DNA from 2 places in the Streptomyces sp. NPDC015171 genome. Region 1 is predicted to be linked to the other one. Evidence: predicted binding sites of a transcription regulator. Region 1 holds the regulator's gene; the other holds the start of a gene.
What was found. Region 1 encodes HrcA, which represses chaperone genes, less so after heat shock. Its sites were predicted from a motif close to TTNGCACTCNGNNNNNCNGAGTGCNAA; they were not measured.
Positions count from the first base shown of each region.

Region 2: the regulator HrcA is predicted to act here: its motif matches at 1,855-1,881, upstream of groES (co-chaperone GroES).

Region 1 covers NZ_JBIBUO010000004.1:228,055-231,460, reverse strand. Annotated here, with positions in the region: gene dnaJ (molecular chaperone DnaJ) at 1-786, opposite strand, end outside; gene hrcA (heat-inducible transcriptional repressor HrcA) at 787-1,803, opposite strand; gene ACF073_RS13175 (MBL fold metallo-hydrolase) at 1,974-2,705, shown strand; gene ACF073_RS13170 (DUF3097 domain-containing protein) at 2,774-3,406, shown strand, end outside.
Region 2 covers NZ_JBIBUO010000001.1:720,427-723,832, reverse strand. Annotated here, with positions in the region: gene ACF073_RS03215 (polysaccharide deacetylase family protein) at 17-922, shown strand; gene ACF073_RS03210 (polysaccharide deacetylase family protein) at 919-1,731, shown strand; gene groES (co-chaperone GroES) at 2,028-2,336, shown strand; gene groL (chaperonin GroEL) at 2,456-3,406, shown strand, end outside.

The DNA of each region.
Region 1 (3,406 bases):
GCGCCGCTGGAAGGTGGAGTGCGGCAGCTCGTGGATCTCGACGTACAGATCGCCGGCCGGGCCGCCGCCGGGGCCGACCTCGCCCTCGCCGGCGAGCTGGATCCGGGTGCCGTTGTCGACACCGGCCGGGATCTTCACCGTGAGCGTGCGCCGCGAGCGGACGCGGCCGTCGCCGGCGCACTCCGGGCACGGGGTCGGCACGACCGTGCCGAAGCCCTGGCACTGGGGGCAGGGCCGCGAGGTCATGACCTGGCCCAGGAAGGACCGGGTGACCTGGGAGACCTCACCGCGGCCGCGGCACATGTCACAGGTCTGGGCGGAGGTGCCCGGGGCCGCGCCCTCGCCGCTGCAGGTGTTGCAGACGACGGCGGTGTCGACCTGGATGTCCTTGGTCGTCCCGAAGGCCGCCTCGTCCAGCTCGACCTCGATCCGGATCATCGCGTCCTGGCCGCGCCGGGTGCGCGAGCGCGGGCCGCGCTGCGACGCCGTGCCGAAGAACGCGTCCATGATGTCGGAGAAGTTGCCGAAACCGCCGGCCCCGAAGCCGCCCGCGCCGGCGCCGCCGGACTGGGAGAGCGGGTCGCCGCCGAGGTCGTAGACCTGCTTCTTCTGCGGGTCCGACAGCACCTCGTAAGCGGCGTTGATCTCCTTGAACCGCTCCTGGGTCTTCGGATCCGGGTTGACGTCCGGGTGCAGCTCGCGAGCGAGCCGACGGAACGCCTTCTTGATCTCATCCTGCGACGCGTCGCGGCGCACGCCGAGAACGGCGTAGTAGTCCGTGGCCACTTACGACTCCGCCAGGATCTGTCCGACGTACCGTGCCACTGCGCGTACCGCTCCCATCGTTCCCGGGTAGTCCATGCGGGTCGGTCCGACCACGCCGAGCTTGGCAACCGCCTCGCCGCCCGAACCGTAGCCCACCGACACGACGGAGGTTGAGTTGAGTCCCTCGTGGGCGTTCTCGTGGCCGATGCGCACGGTCACGCCGGGATCCTTCGCCTCGCCGAGGAGCTTGAGGAGCACGACGTGCTCCTCGAGGGCCTCCAGGACGGGCCGGATCGTGAGGGGGAAGTCGTGCCCGAAGCGGGTGAGATTGGCCGTACCGCCGATCATCAACCGCTCCTCGTTCTCCTCGACGAGTGTCTCCAGGAGGGTGGAGAGCACCGTGGAGACCGTACCGCGGTCCTCGATCTCGAAGGCGTCCGGCAGGTCCTCGACCAGCCTCGGCACATCCGTGAACCGACGGCCCGCGACCCGGCTGTTCAGCCGCGCCCGCAGATCCGCCAGCGAGGCCTCGCCGAACGGCGCGGGACAGTCGACCATCCGCTGCTCGACCCGGCCGGTGTCCGTGATCAGCACGAGCATCACGCGCGCCGGGGCGAGCGAGAGCAGCTCCACGTGCCGGACCGTGGACCGGGTCAGCGAGGGGTACTGCACGACGGCGACCTGGCGGGTGAGCTGCGCGAGCAGCCGGACGGTCCGCGCCACGACGTCGTCGAGGTCGACGGAGCCGTCCAGGAAGTTCTGGATCGCCCGCCGCTCCGGCGCCGTCATCGGCTTCACGCCCGCCAGCTTGTCCACGAACAGGCGGTAGCCCTTGTCGGTGGGGATGCGCCCGGCACTGGTGTGCGGCTGCGCGATGAACCCCTCGTCCTCCAGGGCCGCCATGTCGTTGCGGACGGTCGCCGGGGAGACGCCGAGGTTGTGCCGCTCGGTGAGCGCCTTGGAACCGACCGGCTCCTCGGTGCCCACATAGTCCTGGACGATGGCGCGCAGCACCTGAAGCCTGCGTTCACTCAGCATCCGCGCGCACCTCCAGCACGTCGTCCTCGCCCCTCACGGGTCGTCCGCCTCGTCTGCCTGGCACTCTTCGCATGCGAGTGCCAGTACTCCCCGGCCCAGTGTACGGCCGTCGGGTGCACCCTGGGCAAGGTCGGGCCGCCGTACCGGCTCGTACCGCTAGCGTCGCCGGTATGACGGTGACTTGGGAAGAGCTGGGCTGGGAACGGCTGTCCTCCGGGGTGGGGAGGTGCCGGCTGCCCGGCTGGGACTGCACCGCGGGCCTGGTGCTCGGGGCGGGGACGGCGCTCGTGGTGGACGCCGGGTCGAGCCTGGCCGAGGGGGCGCGGCTGCGCGCGCAGGCGCAGGAGCTCTCCGGCGGCCGTGTGACCCATCTCGCGCTGACCCACCCCCACTTCGACCATGTCCTCGGGGCGCCCGCGTTCGCCGGCGCCCAGGTGTACGGGGCGGTGGGCCTGGACGCGGTGCTGGCCTACGAGCGCGAGGAACTGCGGCTCGACGCGCTCCGGCACGGGCTGCCGCCCGAGGCCGCCGAGGAGGCCACGGACGCCCTGGTCCCGCCCGGCCACCTGGTCTCCGGCGAGTGGACCCTCGACCTCGGCGGGGGCCGGCAGGTGCTGCTGGCCAACGTGGGCCCCGGCCACACCGCCTACGACCTCGCCGTCCTCGTCCCCGGCTCGCCCGGCTCCCCCGAGGTGGTCTTCTGCGGCGACCTGGTGGAGGAGTCCGGCCGGCCCCAGGCGGGCCCGGACGCGCTGCCGTCCCGCTGGCCGGACGCCCTGGACCGGCTGCTCGCGCTCGGCGGCGAGGACGCGCTGTACGTACCCGGTCACGGAGCGGTGGTGGACGCCGCCTTCGTACGCCGCCAGCGGGACGCCCTGGCGGCACGGTTCGACGTGAGCTGAATCGCCACGACGAGTGACGTACGGCGTGTCGTGCACACCGCCGGGCGGCTTCTCCTATCGTCATCCGAATGCGCCAGTACGCCGCCGACCTGACCCCGCCCTGGAAGAAGCCGAAGCCCGCGCCGGAGGTGCCGGCCGAGCCGGGCCTGGTGGTGGAGGAGCCCGGCACCGGCTTCTGCGGCGCGGTGATCCGCTGCGAGGCGGGCACGGTGACCCTGGAGGACCGCTTCGGCAAGCACCGGGTGTTCCCGCTGGAGCCGCGCGGCTTCCTGCTGGAGGGGCGGGTGGTGACGCTGGTGCGGCCCTCGTCGGCTCCGGCACGCCCCGCCCGCACCGCCTCCGGCTCGGTCGCCGTGCCCGGCGCCCGCGCGCGCGTGGCCCGCGCCGGCCGGATCTACGTCGAGGGCCGGCACGACGCCGAGCTGGTCGAGAAGGTGTGGGGCGACGACCTGCGCGTCGAGGGCGTGGTCGTGGAGTACCTGGAGGGCGTGGACGACCTGCCGTCGGTCGTCGCCGAGTTCGCGCCGGGCCCGGACGCGCGCCTCGGCGTGCTCGTGGACCATCTGCTGCCGGGCACCAAGGAGTGGCGCATCGCACAGTCGGTGACCAGCGAGCACGCGCTGGTCGTCGGGCACCCGTACATCGACGTCTGGCAGGCGGTGAAGCCGTCGGCACTGGGCATCGACGCCTGGCCGGACGTG
Region 2 (3,406 bases), on a different contig from region 1:
GGGAGGATCCGGCACCATGCGAGCAGTAGTACAAAATGAAAAAAATCGGGCGCGGATGGCGAAAGTGGCAGCGGGCTCCGCGGCCCTCGCACTCGCCGCGGGCGCCCTCCTGTCCGGCTGCGCCGACGACGCCGGCCCGGCCAAGGGCCAGGGCGGCCCCGCCCGCCCCCAGGACCCGCAGGCCCGCCAGGCCGCCGAACACGCCCGGCTGGCCGCCGCCGCCCGGCGCTGGAACCTGGACCGGGTCCCGCTCACGCCCCCCGCCCCGCCCGCCCACAAGCCCCGGATCACCCCCCGGGACGGCTTCGAGGTGGACGGCCAGGAGGAGGAGGGCCTGCCGCCGGTCTTCACCACCGTCCCCACCAAGCAGAAGGTCGTCTTCCTCACCATCGACGACGGCGCCGAGAAGGACCCGGCGTTCCTGCGCATGATGAGCGAGCTGAAGATCCCGTACACGGCCTTCCTCAGCAACTACCTCGTCAAGGACGACTACGCCTACTTCCGCCGGATGCAGGCGCAGGGCGTCACCCTCAACAACCACACCCTCACCCACCCCTATCTGCCCGGCCTGTCCTACGAGGAGCAGAAGGACGAGATCTGCGGCATGCAGGCCGTCATGAAGGAGCAGTTCGGCAGGGCGCCCACCGTGTTCCGGCCGCCGTACGGCAACTACAACGGCGACACCCTGCGCGCCGCGAAGGAGTGCGGCATCAGGTACGCGCCCATCTGGGACGAGGAGGTCTTCGTCGACCACTGGGAGTACCGCGACTGGGACCGCAGCCTGCACCCCGGCGACATCGTCCTCACCCACTTCCGCGGCCGCGACGACTGGGACGGCACGATGGTGGACGACATGCGCCGCTTCCTGAACAAGGTCACGCGTGAGGGCTACGCCGTGGCCCGCCTGGAGGACTACCTGTGAGGCCCCTGCGGGGCCCGGCCGCGGTCGTGGCCGCGGCCCTGCTCCTGACGGGCTGCGCCCAGTCCGTCGACCCCATCGAGCGCCTCGGCAAGAAGGCCGCCGAAGGGGTGCGCCCGCACACCTCCGCCGCCGGCCGCGGCTACCGGTACTGGGGCCTGGCCCGGCCCCTCGCCCGCTCCCCGGTGCGTCCGGCCCGGCCGCTCGCCGAGCGGCCGGCGGCCGGCGCCCGGCCCCGGGTGGTCGACCGTGTCCCCACCCGCGACCCGGTCGTCTTCCTCACCTACGACGACGGCGCCGAACGGGACCCCCGGTTCGTCGACATGGTCCGCGACCTGCGGCTCCCGGTCACCCTGTTCCTCACCGACAGCGTCGCCGCCCCCGGCTACCGCCACTTCGCCCGGCTGCGCGCGCTGGGCGCCGGCATCGAGAACCACACCGTCGACCACCGGGCGCCCGCCGGACTGCCGTACGCCGGCCAGCGCGCCGAGATCTGCGGCCAGCAGGACCGCCTCCGGGCCGGCGTCGGCGTCCGCCCCCGCCTCTTCCGCCCGCCCTACGGCTCCTACGACGCCACCACCCTGCGCGCCGCGGCCGACTGCGGTATCTCCGCGCTCGTCCTGTGGCGTGCCGCCCTGACCCCGGCCGGCTTCGCCTACACCCACGGCCCGCACCGGCTGCGCCCCGGCGACATCGTCCTGGTGGGCCCCGACGAGCCGGCCGGACCGCCCCTGCGCGAACGCACGGCACGGGTGCTGCGCGGCGCGCAGGAGCAGGGGCTGACGGCGGGACGCCTGGAGGACTACCTGTGATCCGCACATCCCTCCGCCGCCAAAAAGCGCGTGGCCACCGGCGCTGACAGGGGCCGCGGAGGCGGCGGCGCCCGGCTGAGGGGGTCCCGCGCACACCGATTTCGCCCGACGCGCCGCACGGCATTGGCACTCCGCTTGACCGAGTGCTAATCGCGGTCATAGTCTCGGCTCTGGCACTCCCCGAGTGAGAGTGCCAAAAACGCGACGGGCAGATCCGGCACCCGCGACGACGGATCGACCTGGTCGCCACCTCAGACAGATAACCCCGTGAGATCTCCGAAGGGGGAGGTCGGATCGTGACGACCACCAGCTCCAAGGTTGCCATCAAGCCGCTCGAGGACCGCATTGTGGTCCAGCCGCTCGACGCCGAGCAGACCACCGCCTCTGGCCTGGTCATCCCGGACACCGCGAAGGAGAAGCCCCAGGAGGGCGCCGTCCTCGCCGTGGGCCCGGGCCGCTTCGAGAACGGCGAGCGCCTGCCGCTCGACGTCAAGGTCGGCGACGTCGTCCTGTACAGCAAGTACGGCGGCACCGAGGTGAAGTACAACGGTGACGAGTACCTCGTCCTCTCGGCTCGCGACGTCCTCGCGATCATCGAGAAGTAATCACCTCAAGCAACTCTCTGCTTGAAGCTGCGCCCCTGGCCCCCGCCACCGATAAGAAGCCGGGCGCCCGGGGCGCAGCGTCTTTTCACCCACAGATTTCCGAGAGGGCTCCCGCTGCCATGGCGAAGATCCTGAAGTTCGACGAGGACGCCCGTCGCGCCCTTGAGCGCGGCGTCAACAAGCTTGCCGACACGGTCAAGGTGACGATCGGCCCCCGCGGCCGCAACGTCGTCATCGACAAGAAGTTCGGCGCCCCCACCATCACCAACGACGGTGTCACGATCGCCCGCGAGGTCGAGATCGACGACCCGTACGAGAACCTCGGCGCGCAGCTGGTGAAGGAGGTGGCCACCAAGACCAACGACATCGCTGGTGATGGCACCACCACCGCCACCGTGCTCGCCCAGGCGCTGGTCCGCGAGGGCCTGCGGAACGTCGCCGCGGGTGCCTCCCCGGCCGCCCTGAAGAAGGGCATCGACGCCGCCGTCAAGGCCGTCTCCGACGACCTGCTCGCGACGGCCCGCCCGATCGACGAGAAGTCCGACATCGCCGCCGTCGCCGCGCTGTCCGCCCAGGACCAGCAGGTCGGCGAGCTGATCGCCGAGGCCATGGACAAGGTCGGCAAGGACGGTGTCATCACCGTCGAGGAGTCCAACACCTTCGGTCTCGAACTGGACTTCACCGAGGGCATGGCCTTCGACAAGGGCTACCTGTCGCCGTACTTCGTGACGGACCAGGAGCGCATGGAGGCCGTCCTGGAGGACCCCTACATCCTCATCAACCAGGGCAAGATCTCCTCCATCCAGGACCTCCTGCCGCTGCTGGAGAAGGTCATCCAGACGGGTGGCTCCAAGCCGCTGCTGATCATCGCCGAGGACGTCGAGGGCGAGGCCCTCTCCACCCTCGTCGTGAACAAGATCCGCGGCACCTTCAACGCGGTCGCGGTCAAGGCCCCCGGCTTCGGCGACCGCCGCAAGGCGATGCTGCAGGACATGGCCGTCCTCACCGGCGCCACCGTCATCTCCGAGGAGGTCGGCCTCAAGCTCGACCAGGCCGGTCTCGAGGTGCTC